Regions from separate parts of the Arthrobacter sp. Y3223065 genome, predicted to be linked through region 2. Evidence: predicted binding sites of a transcription regulator. Region 2 holds the regulator's gene; the other holds the start of a gene.
The links. Region 2 encodes LexA, which represses DNA repair genes until DNA is damaged. Its sites were predicted from a motif close to TCGAACANNTGTTCGA; they were not measured.
Positions count from the first base shown of each region.

Region 1: uvrA (excinuclease ABC subunit UvrA) is a predicted target of LexA. The motif match lies at 4,409-4,424, and genes of this name have one in related genera.

Region 1 is NZ_JBNHGC010000001.1:795,025-802,845, reverse strand. Features, by position in the region: gene AC5RUK_RS03695 (CsbD family protein) at 1-13, shown strand, start outside; gene AC5RUK_RS03690 (CBS domain-containing protein) at 330-743, shown strand; gene AC5RUK_RS03685 (hypothetical protein) at 749-964, shown strand; gene AC5RUK_RS03680 (hypothetical protein) at 1,187-1,504, shown strand; gene AC5RUK_RS03675 (hypothetical protein) at 1,664-2,125, shown strand; gene AC5RUK_RS03670 (DNA topoisomerase IB) at 2,089-3,084, shown strand; gene AC5RUK_RS03665 (MBL fold metallo-hydrolase) at 3,178-3,822, opposite strand; gene AC5RUK_RS03660 (GntR family transcriptional regulator) at 3,932-4,315, shown strand; gene uvrA (excinuclease ABC subunit UvrA) at 4,514-7,360, shown strand; gene AC5RUK_RS03650 (HAD hydrolase-like protein) at 7,438-7,821, shown strand, end outside.
Region 2 is NZ_JBNHGC010000004.1:28,838-36,658, forward strand. Features, by position in the region: gene priA (bifunctional 1-(5-phosphoribosyl)-5-((5-phosphoribosylamino)methylideneamino)imidazole-4-carboxamide isomerase/phosphoribosylanthranilate isomerase PriA) at 1-45, opposite strand, end outside; gene AC5RUK_RS11900 (hypothetical protein) at 93-254, opposite strand; gene hisH (imidazole glycerol phosphate synthase subunit HisH) at 257-898, opposite strand; gene hisB (imidazoleglycerol-phosphate dehydratase HisB) at 895-1,512, opposite strand; gene AC5RUK_RS11915 (histidinol-phosphate transaminase) at 1,567-2,676, opposite strand; gene AC5RUK_RS11920 (LysM peptidoglycan-binding domain-containing protein) at 2,749-3,102, opposite strand; gene lexA (transcriptional repressor LexA) at 3,401-4,150, shown strand; gene AC5RUK_RS11930 (ATP-dependent DNA helicase) at 4,258-6,297, opposite strand; gene hflX (GTPase HflX) at 6,290-7,821, opposite strand, start outside.

The sequences.
Region 1 (7,821 bases), on a different contig from region 2:
CGGCAGGCGCTAAGCCGGTTCTTTTGTCGCAGATCCCCCGTGGGCCACTGGTTCACGGGGGATCTGCCGGTTAAAGCGGTGTGCTGCGACTACGCAGGTTCCCGATGATGGCGTGTTTCGGGGGCGGAACTTCCAAGGCATGGCTCCGACCGGCAATCGAGGGGATGGGACAGGAATTTCGGGCCCGCGCCGGGGGAGGCTCGGCCGCCCTTCAATTCCCACGCAGCCTGTGGTAACTGTAAGTAACCTTATAAATCAGCTTGGCGTGCTCGTCCCTCTGGCTGGACGGTGCGCGAAGCGGCTCGAACTACCTGAAGGGACTGATATCCGTGACTACCGCAAGGGAAATCATGACCGGTGGTGTTGAATGCATCGGAGAGAACGAGACGCTGGAGCTGGCGGCCCAAAAAATGCGGGACCTCGACGTCGGGTCGTTGCCCATCTGCGGTGAGGACAACAGGCTCAAAGGCATGGTCACGGACCGGGACATTGTGGTGAAGTGCCTGGCCGACGGACGGGATCCGCGCTCGATCAAAGCGGGTGAGCTGGGCCAGGGCAAGCCGGTGACCATCGGCGCCGATGACAGTATCGAAGAGGCCATCAGAACCATGCAGGACCATCAGGTGCGCCGGCTGCCGGTCATCGACGGACACGACCTGGTCGGAATTGTCAGCCAGGCCGATGTCGCCCGCAACTACCCGGAAGACCGCGTGGGTGAACTGGTCGAGTTCATCTCGTACTGATCCGGGTGGCCATCATGTCGGAGCAGTTGCCGGAGGCGTATGCCAAGTACCTGGCAGGATGTGAGCCAACCCAGGCCGACGCCATCCTGCCGGTGCTGAAGCAATCGGCCGCGGACGGCGAGCGCGGTGTGCTGGTGCGGTTCCTCCCCAACGAAGTGCAAGCCATGGCGACCGAGGAGGTCCCGTTCGGAACGATCCGGGAAGAACGCTACGACGAATAATCCGCCTGCCCGCCGGTGGACGGAGGCCCGGGGTGCCGAGCGCATCCCGGGCTGCAGCCTGTCAAGACCCAGGCGTAAAATTAACCGAGCCGGAGCGATATTTTGGTGATTCGTTGCCGGAGTGGGGAAGCACTTGTAAGCTCGCAGCAGTTGGAGCCGAAACGGCTCTCGGGCTATCTGGAGGCTGCGCATGGACAGGTTCGATGCCGGTCGGGACGCAGGGTGCTTCGTTGGTTTGGGGCGGAACTGATGCGGCACCGCCATCTGTCACCCGCTGACGAATTTCCGGTGGATCTGGCTCCCCTTGGTGACCCCGAGTTGCTGGCGCTGTACGGCAGGGCCATGCGCCAGCTCGAGCGGGAGAGTATCCAGTTCGGCGCGGCCGATCCCGAGACCGAGTTCCGCCTGGAGGAGCTGCGTGTCGAGCTCGACCGGCGGGACAGCCGGGATGCGCTGCAGGCGAGCAGGCGGCGGGTCCGCGGTTTGTATGGCAAGCCGGGGGGCGAACCGCCGGACTCGCTGTACGACGGCACCAGCTAGGCTCTGGGCCGCAAGCATTTGCCCGCCGGCGGATTCAGGCGGTCCGCACCGCGGGTGGGCCTTCACCCTTCCCGGGTCTGCGCCTCGGCGCTTATGCTGCTCTTCCCACCCCCGTATGATGGGTGACAAACAGTATGCTTATCAATAGTGGGATGCAGATTGGAAGGGCAGACAATCGTGATTGCCAATGACAGTTCAAGTGCCCATGCCGGCCAGGACAAGGACCGGGATCCGGGAAGCGAGTTGCCCGATCCGTGGTGCTCCGCCTGCAGCACCGACGAGTACCTGGTGTTCGATGCCGTAACGCTGCTGCCGCCGCAGGCCGGAGCCCCCGCACTGCCGCGATGGGACGTCAGCTACTGGTGCAGCCGCTGCGACGCTTATTACGGGCACGAAACATTCAAGGTGCCCGCCACGGAATCCGAGAGCGTCGGAATCGATTTCGGGGCCGAGGGCTACATGCACTGCGGGGAGCCGATGCAGCCGGTGGAACGCATCGACCACTCGATCGTTGATCCCGTGGACGTCGGCTCCCCGGAAACCGGCCCGCTCCCGACCGTGCGGGTGGACGTTGAAATCCTTCGCTGCAGCTGCGGGTTCAAGATGGAGGTGCCCATCTGAGGCTAAGGCGCAGCAACGTCCGTGCGCCCGGTATCACCCGCCGGCGTCACGGGTCGGGGTTCTCCTACCGCAACCCGGACGGGTCGAAGCCTGCCGGTGACGAGCTCCGAAGGATCAAGGCGTTGGCGGTCCCGCCGGCATGGTCGGATGTGTGGATCTGCCCGGCGCCCAATGGGCATATCCAAGCAGCGGGAACGGACGACGCCGGACGGCGGCAATACATCTACCATCCCCGTTGGCGGGAACTGAGGGATCGGGAAAAGTTCGACCGCTCCCTGGCGTTCGGATCCACCCTGACCACCGCGCGCCGCAAGGTGACGCGGCTGCTGAGGTCCGGAGAACAAACCCGGCAGGTGGCCTGTGCCGTTGCCTTCCGCTTGCTTGACAGCGCGTCATTGCGGATCGGCTCCGAAGTCTACGCCGAAGACAACGGTTCCTACGGGGTTACTACGCTGTTGGCTCGCCACGTGCGGGTGCGCGAGGACACCGTCCGGCTGCATTTTCCCGGGAAGAGCGGGCTGCAGTGGGACGTGGAACTGAAAGATCCGGATATCACCGTCCAGCTGGCGACGGTGCGGGGCCTGAAGGCCGACGATCCGGCCATCGGGTACCGCAACGGCACCGGACACTGGTCCGGGCTGTCCGCGTCGGAGTTGAACGAGTTTATCCACGAACTCTGCGGGCAGGAGTTCAGCGCCAAGGACTTCCGGACGTGGCAGGGAACGGTAACGGCCGCCGTGGCACTGGCCCGCTACAACGGCAGACCGAATCTCACCGGCCGGCGCAAGGCCGTCGTCGCGGCCATGCACGCCGTCTCGGAGAGGCTGGGCAATACGCCCGCCATAGCCCGCAAATCGTACGTAGATCCGCGGCTCGTCGACCGCTTTATGGCAGGACAAATCCCGGACGCGGCAACGTACTCCGCGGCGGAACGCAGCCTGCCGTCCTTCCTCGCGTGACAGGGGAGCGAAAGCAGCCCGCGGCGCTAGAATTAGAGGGCCCCGGCAGGCGGGATTCCCCCCAACGTCCACGTCTGTCGGGGTTGACGCGCCCTACCAGCCGCGCGATTTCCACTCGTCCAGATGGGGCCGTTCAGCCCCGAGCGTCGTACCTGCGCCATGGCCCGGATGGACCACCGTATCGTCCGGCAGGTAGTTGAACACCCGTTCGACCACGTCGCTGTAGAGCGACGCAAACCGCTCCGGATCCTTTTGCGTATTGCCCACCCCACCCGGAAACAGCGAATCTCCGGTAAACAGGTGCGGGGGACCATCGGGTGCGCGGTAAAGCAGCGCCACGGAACCCGGCGTGTGCCCGCGCAGCTTGATGGCTTCCAACGAGAATCCGTCGAACCGGCCGACGTCCTGATGCTCGAGCGCAACGTCAGTCCGCACCTCGATCTCAGGAATATCCTCCGCGCCGGCCGCTGTCTTGGCCCCTGTGGCGGCTACCGCCTCCGGCAAGGCCCGGACATGGTCCCAGTGGCTGTGCGTGGTCACGATCAGGGCGACCTTGGCCGGCTGGTCCGCATCCCCGGCGCCGTCGCGCAGCAGTTGCTCAATGGCCGGAAAGTCGTCGGCAGCGTCAATCAACACCTGGGTGCCGGAAGCCTTGGCTGTCAGCAGATAGACATTGTTGTCCATCTCGGAAACGGAAATGCCGCGGACGGTGACTGCAGGATCTTCGTGAAGCAACATGCTTCCCAGCCTACCGACAGTCGACCCGGACGGCTCAGGATGTCATTCTGGTTGTAGCAGTGGACAGGCAGCCGGATGCTGCGGACACGACGGGGAGCGGGCGCAGGCGATGGAAGCGAGCGAGTTTGACTGGCGGATGAACCGCGACAGCGCCGTGCCGCTCTTCGAGCAGCTCAGGCTGCGGATCATCGAAGCAGCCGACGCCGGCGAACTGCCGGTGGGCACGAAGCTGCCGCCCGTCAGGCGGCTGGCCGATCATTTGGGCGTGGTCCCGAATACCGTGGCACGCGCCTACCGGGAGCTCGAAACTGCCGGCCGGGTGGAAACACACGGCCGGGCCGGTACCGTGGTGAGCGCCGGCGCAGGCAAGGCCCGCCAACAACTGGGCGATGCCGCCGAAGCGTTCGCCCGCGCCGTTCACGGCCAAGGCATCGGCGGCAAGGAAGCACTCGCCGCCGCCAGGGCCGCGTTGGAGCGCCACGGCATCAAGTAGGCGACGCGGCAGGCGGCCGGTGCCTCATAGACGGCGCCCTGCGGACAGCCGCTGTCCGCAGCGGCCTCCGGCCGTGACCGATGCAATACAAGTTCGAACGAATTTTCGATTAGAGTAGATACCGTGCTAAAAGCAAGCGAAACGTCCGTCCCGGCGACCGATTCCGAGTCCGCCACCCCCGTTTCCCGCTCCGCGGACATGTCCCGCCTGGTAGTCAAAGGCGCCCGCGAGCATAATCTTCAGAACGTCAGCGTGGACCTGCCCCGCGACGCCATGATCGTCTTCACGGGACTGTCCGGCTCCGGCAAGTCGTCTTTGGCTTTCGATACGATCTTCGCCGAGGGCCAGCGCCGGTACGTGGAATCGCTTTCCTCCTATGCGCGAATGTTCCTGGGGCAGGTGGACAAGCCTGATGTGGACTTCATCGAAGGCTTGTCGCCGGCGGTGTCGATCGACCAGAAATCCACCAGTCGCAACCCGCGCTCTACCGTGGGAACAATCACCGAGATCTACGACTACCTGCGCCTCCTGTGGGCCCGCGTCGGCCGCCCCTTCTGCCCCCAGTGCGGTGAGCCCGTGGAGAAGCAGACCCCGCAGCAAATCGTGGACCAGCTGCAAGAGCTTCCCGACGGGACGCGCTTCCAGATCCTGGCTCCGGTAGTGCGCGGGCGCAAGGGCGAGTTCGTCGACCTGTTCAAGGAACTGAGCACCAAGGGCTTTTCCCGCGCCAAGGTGGACGGCAAGCTGGTGCAGCTGAGCGAACCGCCGAAGCTGGGGAAGCAGTACAAGCACACCATCGAGGTGGTGGTGGACCGGCTTGTGGCCAAAGAAGGCATCCATCAGCGTCTGACCGATTCGGTGGAGACCGCCCTGGCGCTGGCGGAGGGCCGCGTCCTGGCTGATTTCGTGGATATTGCCGAGGACGAGCCGGGCCGTACTCGTGCCTTCTCGGAACACTTGGCCTGCCCGAACGAACACCCGCTCGCCATCGACGAGATCGAACCGCGCTCGTTCTCGTTCAACAATCCGTTCGGTGCCTGTCCGGCCTGCACCGGTATCGGCAGCAAGCTCGAAGTCGATGTGGACCTGGTGGTCCCGGATCCGGACCGGAGCCTTTCTGAGGGCGCCATCGCCCCGTGGTCATTGGGCAAAGCCACCCAGGAGTACTGGACCCGGCTGCTCGAGGGGCTCTCCCACGAACTGGGGTTCTCCATGGACGAGCCGTGGAAGAACCTGCCGAAGAAGGTCCGGGAAGCCGTACTGCACGGCAAGGACTTCAAGGTCGTGGTGCAGTACCGCAACCGCTTCGGCCGGGAGCGCAAATACAGCACCGGTTTCGAAGGCGCGTTCCAGTACATCCACCGAAAGCATGAGGAAACCGAGTCCGAGTGGGCGAGGGACCGTTACAAGGAGTACATGCGTGAGGTGCCGTGCCCGGAGTGCAACGGGGCGCGGCTGAACCCCGCGTCGCTGTCCGTGCTGATCAACGGCAAGTCCATCGCGGAAGTGTCTGCCCTGCCGCTGCGCGAGGCAAGTTCGTTCCTGGCCGCTCTGGAACTCTCCGCCCGCGAAACCCAGATCGCCCACCAGGTACTCATCGAGATCCAGGCGCGCTTGCGCTTTCTCCTGGACGTCGGCCTGGAGTACCTGAACCTTGAGCGCGCCGCCGGCACGTTGTCCGGCGGAGAAGCCCAGCGCATCCGGCTGGCAACGCAGATCGGCTCCGGTCTTGTCGGCGTGCTCTACGTGTTGGACGAGCCCTCGATCGGCCTGCACCAGCGGGATAACCGGCGGTTGATCGAGACCCTCACGCGGCTGCGCGACCTCGGCAACACCCTGATTGTGGTGGAGCACGACGAGGACACCATTGCCGAGGCCGACTGGATAGTGGACATCGGACCGGGCGCCGGCGAGCACGGCGGCGAAGTGGTCCACTCCGGCTCGCTGCAGGAACTGCTGGACAACACGCGTTCCATCACCGGTGACTACCTGTCGGGCCGGCGCCGGATCGAGCTGCCGGCCAAGCGCCGGAAGATGGACAAGAAGCGCCAAGTGAAGGTGGTCGGCGCCCGCGAAAACAATCTCCGGGGCATCGACGCGTCGTTCCCGCTGGGCATCTTCACCGCCGTCACCGGCGTCAGCGGCTCCGGGAAATCGACTCTGGTCAACGACATTCTGTACAAGGTGCTGGCCAACAAGCTCAACGGAGCCAAGCATGTTGCGGGCCGGCACACCAGGGTGGAAGGCGTGGACCAGCTGGACAAGGTCATCCACGTCGACCAGAGCCCGATTGGCCGCACGCCCCGGTCCAATCCGGCCACGTACACCGGTGTCTTCGACAACATCCGCAAGCTGTTCGCCGAGACCAACGAGGCGAAGCTCCGCGGCTACCTGCCCGGCAGGTTCTCGTTCAACGTCAAGGGCGGGCGGTGCGAGGCATGCTCCGGTGACGGCACGCTGAAGATCGAAATGAACTTCCTGCCGGACGTCTACGTTCCGTGCGAGGTCTGCCACGGTGCGCGGTACAACCGCGAGACGCTGGAAGTCCATTACAAGGGCAAGACGATCGCCGAAGTCCTGGACATGCCGATCGAGGAAGCAGCGGAATTCTTCGCCGCGTTCACCCCGATCGCCCGCCACTTGCGGACCTTGGTGGACGTCGGGCTCGGCTACGTCCGGCTCGGGCAGCCCGCCACCACGTTGTCCGGCGGGGAAGCCCAGCGCGTCAAGCTCGCCAGCGAGCTGCAGCGCCGCTCGAACGGGCGAAGCATCTACGTGCTGGACGAGCCGACCACCGGCCTGCATTTTGAGGACATCCGCAAGCTGCTGCAGGTGCTGCAGGGGCTGGTGGACAAGGGCAACACGGTGATCACCATCGAGCACAACCTCGACGTGATCAAGAGTGCCGACTGGGTTGTGGACCTGGGGCCCGAGGGCGGTTCCGGTGGCGGCCAGATCATCGCCAGCGGTACACCGGAGCAGGTAGCGGCGGCCGAGGGAAGCCACACCGGCCGTTTCCTGGCGGAGGCACTCGGCCACAAGTGAGCCTGCAGGATGGAATAAGATATTCCCCAGCAGGAATGGATTCCGGCGGATCCGCGGATCTGTGGGAAAATGCCCGGGTGACTCAATTGCCTGCGCTGGTACTTTTCGACCTCGACGGAACCCTGGTTGACCCCGCAGGTGCTATCACCACCGGAATAGCCGGCGCCCTCGCGGCGGCCGGACTGCCGGTCCCGCCGCAGAAAGGACTCGAGTCCCTGGTGGGGCCGCCGCTGGGCGAGTCCCTGCGCCGCGCCGGCGTCCCCGAGCACCGGCTCGGCGAGGTCATCGCGTTGTACAGAGCCGGCTACCGCCGGTCCGGCATGGCGGCAAGCCGCGTGTACCCGGGCATCACCGGACTGCTGGAGCGGCTCCTCTCCACCGGCGCGATCCTCGTTGTCGCCACCCAGAAGCCGACCGGACTGGCCCGGGACCTGCTGCGGCTGAAGGGCCTGGAGCAGTAT
Region 2 (7,821 bases):
ATCGACTGCGGGCAAGAGTTCGAGGATGGAGGTTTGGTTCGTCATGGTTCTTCCGCTTTCTGCGCGCCGTCAGCTGCGCGGGATGGATGTGGTTACTCGGCCGGGCCGAGGGTGAGCAGGTAGGCAGCCAGCAGCGACATGCCGGCGAGGATCCAGAAGACGATAACCAACCACTTGGACAGCCGCTGCTGCCGGAACGAGATGGCGCCGCCGGCCAGCAGCCCGGCCAGGGCCATCAGGAGAATGCTGCCCATGGCTACCTCAGCGCCTTCAGCCAGTTGCGCAGCAGCTCGGCGCCGGCGTCTCCTGACTTTTCCGGATGGAACTGGGTAGCACTCAGCGGACCGTTTTCAACGGCCGCTATGAACGGGGCGCCGTGCGTGGACCACGTCACCAGCGGCGGTGTCATCGCGGGTTGGGTCACATCGAAGTTCCAGTGCTGCACACCGTAGGAGTGCACAAAGTAGAAGCGCTCGTCTTCGATTCCGGCAAACAGCCGGCTGCCCTCCGCGGCGTCCACGGTGTTCCACCCCATGTGGGGGACGACCTCCGCCGGCAACGCTTCCACGGTTCCCGGCCATTCCCCCACACCCTGCGTGCGCACGCCATGTTCAACGCCTTCTTCGAACATGACCTGCAGGCCCACGCAGATGCCCAGCACGGGCCGTCCGCCGGCCACCCGGCGTCCAATCCAGCGAAGCGCGTCCACGGACTTTAGCCCCTTCATGACCGTGGCGAAGGCGCCGACCCCGGGAACCAACAGCCCGTCGGCCTCCAGGACGTCGTCGGAGGCATGGCTCAGCGTGACGTCGGCTCCCACATGCTCCAGCGCACGGACTGCCGAGCGCACGTTCCCGGAGCCGTAGTCCAGTACCGTGACCTTGGGCGCAGCGGTCACAAGGCCCCCTTCGTCGAGGGAATGCCCTCGACACGTGGATCGGCTTCGACGGCGGCGCGAAGCGCCCGGGCGAAGGCCTTGAACTGGGCCTCGACGATGTGGTGGGGGTCCCTGCCACCCAGCACGCGCATGTGCAGGCAGATCTGGGCGTGCAGTGTGATCGATTCGAAGACGTGGCGGGTCAGCGACCCGGTGAAGTGCCCGCCGATCAAGTGGTACTCCTGGCCTGCCGGTTCTCCCGCGTGCACCAGGTAGGGCCTGCCGGAGATGTCCACGACGGCGTGGGCCAGCGCTTCGTCCAGGGGCACCGTTGCTTCGCCGAACCGGCGGATTCCGGCCTTGCTGCCCAGTGCCTCCTTCAGGGCCTCCCCGATCGTGATGGCGACGTCTTCGACGGTGTGGTGCGCGTCGATGTGCGTGTCTCCGCTGGCCTTCACGGTCAGGTCGACCAGCGAGTGCTTCGACAGGGCGGTGAGCATGTGGTCGTAGAACGGCACGGTGGTGCTGATCTCGGAGCGGCCGGTGCCGTCGAGGTCCAGTTCAACCAGCACGGACGACTCGCTGGTGATGCGTTCGAGGCGTGCGGTACGTCCGGTGGTGGTTTCCACGGTCATGGGAGTCCTTTGACGAATTGGTCGACCGGCGCAAACCGGTTCGCTCTTACTAGTTTAGGAGACGGGGCTCGCCACGAGGGCCTTGATGCCGTCGAGGAAGGCTGTGGTCTCGGCCTCAGTGCCGGCGGTCACCCGCAAGTGGCCGGGGATCCCTACGTCGCGGATCAGCACACCGGCTTCCAGGAGTCCCTGCCACACGGAGCGGGGGTCCTCCAGCCCGCCGAAAAACACAAAGTTTGAGTCGGACGGCGCCGGTTTAAGCCCCAGTCCGGTCAGCCCGTCGACAATGCGGTCCCGCTGAGCCTTGATGTCCTCAACATTGGCCAGCAGGGCATCGGCATGCTCCAAGGCGGCCAGGGCCGTTGCCTGCGTCACCGCCGAGAGGTGGTAGGGCAAGCGGACCAGCCGCAGCGCGTCGGTAATCTGCGGGGCGGCGGCAAGGTACCCTACCCTGGCGCCTGCCAGCGCGAAGGCCTTGCTCATAGTGCGGGAGACAATGAGTCTCTCCCGCCCCGGCAACAAAGTCAGCGCGCTCGGCGTTCCGGCGTGGGCGAACTCGGCGTAGGCCTCGTCCACGATCACGATGGCCTGGGAGGCCTCGCCTGCTTCATACGCGGCCTCCACGACGTCGAGGCCCAGGGCGGTTCCCGTCGGGTTGTTGGGCGAACAAAGAACGACGACGTTTGCGGCGGAGTCGGCCACGGCAGCGGCGGCAGCGTCCGGCGACAATGTGAAGTCTGCCCCCCGCGGAACAGCCACATAATCCGTGTCCGTCCCGCTGGCCAGCAGCGGGTACATCGAATAGGTGGGCGGGAAGCTCAGCAGGGTACGGCCGGGGCCGCCGAAGGCCTGGAGGATTTGCTGCAGGACTTCATTCGATCCGTTGGCAGCCCAGATGTTCCCTGCGGTGAGGCCGTGCCCCAAGTAGCGGGCCAGTGCCGTTCTCAACTTCGTGAACTCGCGATCCGGATACCGGTTCAGGCCCGCGGCCGCGTCGCTAACGGCCGAGACGATGGCCTGACGGACGGCGTCGGGCAGTCCGTGGGTGTTTTCGTTGACATTCAGGAGGACGGGAACCTCCAACTGGGGCGCACCATAGGGCTCCAAGCCCCGAAGATTGTCCCGCAACGGCAGGCGGTTCAGGCGTTCTAACTGCTCACTCACCGGTCCAGTTTAAGCTTCGGCCCGCCCGGGGCAGGAATCGGGCGGGCCGAAGCAGCTCATGTTACGGCTGCCTCAGCGCGCGGACGGGACCAGCAGCTGCTGGCCGGCATGGACGATGTCTCCCTGGAGGCCGTTCAATTGCGCGATCTCGAAAATGACATCGTGAGGGTTGCGGTCGGGGGCGGACCGTACCGCCACGTCCCACAGCGTCTGGCCGCTGCCAACCGTGACAGTTGACGCCGGCCCCGGCCCCAGCCCCCCGGCGGCGGCCATTGCCGGCGCCGTGAAGAAACCGATCAAGGTCAGGGCGGCGGCCGCGGCCAGCATCAGCGGCAGGCCAATCAGCAACAAACGGCCTCTGCGGGTCAGCCGGAGGTTGGTGCTGGTACGGACGCCGGCGGCCTGCGGTGCGAGCTGGGCGGACATGGTGTCACCTTTCCGATTTTCGATCTATTTCGGCTGGTTTCGATCGTCTGGCTGTCGCGTTCGAATATATCTTCGAACGTCTCTCCTACAGTTCTAGCACTGGTGATCGAACATTGTCGAGACTCAGTCGAACAAATGTTTGAAATTCACCACCGCCTCGCCTAGCGTTGGAAGCGTCAAGCGGCGGTAAGAGCAGTGCACCAGCCGCCACCGACAAAACAGCCGAGACAACAATCCATGCGCGGTTCCGCTACCGCAGCACCGGCGCGTGGACCACTACGGGAGACCGGGGCCGGATATGTCCGAAGAGAGCACCACCAAAGCCGGAGCCAGGCGACGCGGCCGACCCGTCAAAGTGGGACGCAGCCTGACGCCGCGGCAGAAGAAGATCCTGGAGACGATCCAGCGATCCGTCATGTCCAACGGATACCCTCCGTCGATGCGCGAGATTGGTGACACCGTCGGCTTGGCGAGCCTGTCCAGCGTCACGCATCAGCTGGCCCAACTCGAGAAGATGGGCTACATCAGGCGCGACCCTAAGCGTCCCCGTGCGATGGAAATCCTGACTCCGCTGACACTCGAGCACGGGGGTGTGGAAATCGTCGGAGTCGATGAACCGCAGCAGCTGCGCAGCTCCAGCGGCGTTGCAGTATCTGAACTCACCACGTCGTCCGACACGGCGATGGTGCCGCTGGTGGGACGGATCGCGGCAGGCGGGCCGATCCTGGCGGATCAGGCGGTCGAGGACGTCATGCCCCTGCCTCGTCAGCTCGTGGGCCACGGCGAGTTGTTCATGCTCAGGGTTTCGGGCGATTCAATGATCGATGCGGCTATCTGTGACGGCGACTGGGTAGTGGTGCGCCAGCAGCACACGGCCGAGAACGGCGACATCGTGGCGGCGCTGCTCGACGACGAAGCCACGGTCAAGACCTTCCGGCAGCGCGACGGACACACCTGGCTGCTGCCGCAGAACACCCAGTACGAACCGATTCTGGGAGACCACGCAACCATCATGGGCAAGGTTGTCTCGGTGATGCGGGCCCTCTGACCCGCCGCAAGCTACTCAGTTCCCCCTCTGCCGGTCAGCGGGAGACTTCGCCCGTGCCCGGTTTGCGGGCGGACGACCGCTCCCGCGTGGCTGCTGCCACGGCCCGTTCAGGCAGCGGCAGCAGCCAGCCTCTCCAGGATCTGACGTGCCATGGCGCCGTCCTTGGTGCTCCAGAAGGGCGGCAGGGCGCTGCGCAGGAAGCCCCCGTAGCGTGCTGTCGCCAGCCGTGAGTCCAGCACGGCCACAACTCCCCGGTCATTGGAGGCGCGGATCAGCCTGCCTGCCCCCTGCGCCAGCCGCACAGCCGCATGGGTCGCCGAAACGGTCATGAAACCGTTTCCCCCGGCCTGCGCCACGGACCGGGTTCGGGCGGTCGTGAGCGGGTCGTCCGGCCGGGGGAACGGAATCCGGTCGATGACCACGAGCCGGCACGCTGCACCGGGAACGTCGACGCCCTGCCAGAGCGTCATGGTGCCAAACAGGCATGCGTCCGGTTCCTCGGCGAATTGGCGGACCAGTGCCGACATCGATGATTCTCCTTGGCACAGGATGGTCAGGTCGGTGCGCTCGCGCATCTCCGCTGCAGCTTCTTCTGCCGCACGCCGCGAAGAAAACAAGCCCAGGGCGCCGCCGCGCGAGGCCAGCAGGAGCTCCTCCAGTTCAGCAAGCTGCTCGGGGCTGGTGCCCCGGCCTGGCTTGGGCAGATGTGACGCCACGTACAGCACGCCCTGCCGGGGGTAATCGAAGGGGCTGCCCACATCAACGCTGGAATAGGCCGGCGCGCCTGCTCCCAGCAGTCCGAGTGACCCGGCTACTGCGTCGAAGGTTCCCCCGACGGACAATGTTGCCGAGGTGAGCACCACCGTGTGTTCGTCGAACAGGCCTTCGCGCAGCCGGGACGCCACGGAGAGCGGCGCTATGTTCAGCGTTGCCGGCTGGTCGTCATTGGCGGCGTAGTCGCCGGTCTCGCCATAAGTACTGGGACGGGTCGCCCAGATGACCTCCCGGGAGTCGGGCGCGGACAGCAGCCGTTCAGCCAGCTCCAGCACGGCAGAGAGCCGTGACCGCGCCATCTGCCGGCCGCCGTCCGCTGCCCCCGCACCCTCCGGCTTGGAATCGGAAAGCGCTGTACGGGCGGCTTCCCGCAGTTGCGTGAGCACCAATTCATGCTCCTCGCGGAGGCCGGCCGCCAACAGCCCGGTCGGCACCGACTGCAGGACGTCCTCCAGGGCGTCGGCCGCGGAGTTCAGCGGTTCCACGCTGATCCCCGTGTGCTTGCGCGCCGTGGAGGCGGCGGTGCGGACCATGGCAGCGGAGAGTTGCCCCGCGACGGCGCTGGTGACGCGGTCCTGCAGCTCATGGGCCTCGTCGATGACCACCACATCGTAGTCCGGGAGCACGGCCACGCCTTCGAAGGCGTTGATGGCCAGCATGGCGTGATTTGTGATCACGATGTCTGCCTCTGCCGCGTGGCCCCGTGCCAGTTCGCTGAAGCACTCGGCCGCCAGGGGACATTTTTGGGCGCCCAGGCATTCCATCGACCCGACGGAGACCTGGCGCCACGCCCGGTCGCTGACACCGGGCACCAGTTCGTCCCGATCGCCGGTTTCGGTCCCCTGTGCCCACTCGCGCAGGCGCACGACCTCCTTGCCCAGTGCGCCCGATGCGCCGGAAGCCGCCGCCGAGCCGGCCGGAGCAGGATGCGGAACGGCGTCCTCGCCCAGGCTGAACAGTGCCGCCGGTGCATCTTCGTCCGGAAAGCCGCCCGCCAGCTTGTGCAGGCAGAGGTAATTGTTCCTGCCTTTGAGTAAAGCGACGTCCAGCGGCCTGGGAAGCTCGTCGGCGACGGCCTCCAAGAGCCGCGGCAGATCACGCTTGACGATCTGCGATTGCAACGCCAGCGTCGCGGTCGAGACGATGGCGGGCTTTTCCCCCTGCAGCGCCTGGACCATGAGCGGCACGAGATAGGCCAGCGACTTGCCGGTGCCTGTGCCCGCCTGCACCAGCAGGTGCTGCCGGCGGTCAAAAGCCTCGGCCACTTTCGCGGCCATCTCATGCTGGCCGGCACGGTGCTGGCCGCCCATCCCCTGCACCGCGACATCAAGCAGCCGCAACGCCTCGCCGGCGGGAACCTGGAGATCAGTCATTCCGGATGAACTGTTCCAGCTCCGATGCCAGGCCCTCGCGCACCATCACGTCGAGGCGCGTACCGTCCTCTCCATGCTCCATGGAGAGGATTTCGGCGTCTTCGTTGTGTAAGCGGCTGATCACTTCGCCCCGGTCGTAGGGCACCAGCAGCTGCAGCTTCACGCTGGGCCGCGGTATCGTCTCGCTGACCAGCCGAAGCAGCTCGTCGATGCCCTGCCCGGTGCGCGCCGAGACCACGACGTGCCGCGGTTCGCGCTGGCGCAGGCGCTCGACCACGAAGGGATCCGCGGCGTCGGCCTTGTTCAGCACCACGATTTCCGGAATGTGCCGCGCTTCAATCTCGGTCAGCACCTCGCGCACGGCGGCGATCTGGCCCTCCGGGTCGGGATGCGAGACATCGACGACGTGCAGGATGACATCGGCGTCGGCGACTTCCTCCAGTGTGGAGCGGAAGGCTTCCACCAGTTGCGTCGGCAACGACCGGACGAAGCCAACGGTGTCGGCGAGCGTGTAACCGATACCATCCGGGGTTTCCGCCCGGCGGACGGTCGGGTCCAAGGTGGCGAAGAGGGCATTCTCCACCAGCACACCCGCATCGGTCAGGCGGTTGAGCAGCGACGATTTCCCGGCATTCGTGTAGCCGGCAATGGCCACCGACGGCACCGCATTCCGGCGCCGGTTGGCACGCTTGGTTTCCCGTGCCGGCTTCATGGCGGTGATCTCGCGGCGCAGCTTCGCCATCCGGGTACGGATGCGCCTGCGGTCCAGCTCGATCTTCGTCTCACCGGGCCCTCGGGAACCGATGCCGCCGCCGGCAGCCCCCACGCGCCCGCCGGCCTGGCGGGACATCGACTCGCCCCAGCCGCGGAGCCTGGGCAGCAGATACTCAAGTTGGGCAAGCTCTACCTGGGCCTTGCCTTCGCGGCTCTTGGCATGCTGCGCGAAGATGTCCAGGATGAGCGCGGTACGGTCAATGACCTTGACCTTCACGATGTCTTCCAAACCGCGGCGCTGCGACGGCGACAGCTCGCCGTCGACAATGACCGTGTCCGCACCGGTGGACATCACAATGTCGCGCAGCTCCTGTGCCTTGCCGGAACCCAGGAAAGTCCCCGGATCCGGCTTTAGCCGGCGCTGAACGATACCGTCCAGCACTTCGGAACCGGCGGTTTCCGCCAGCGCTGCTAGTTCCCGCAGGGAATTGTCCGCGTCGTCGGCCGTTCCTTCGGTCCAGAGGCCGGCGAGGACCACGCGTTCCAAACGCAGCTGCCGGTACTCAACCTCGGTGACATCCTCAAGCTCGGTGGAAAGGCCCGCTACGCGCCGCAGGGCGCGGCGTTCGGCGAGGTCCTGCTGGTCACCGTCGAATTCGGAATGTTCGGCACCAAGTTCGGAGAGAGCCTGTGCTCTGCCGCCGACGCCCGGCTTGCTTCGCGCCGCAGTGTCGCGGGCCAGGATACGGTCGATGACTGCCTGGATCTCATCAGGCGTCATTTCCGGCTCCGGTGTCGGCTGGGGGTGGT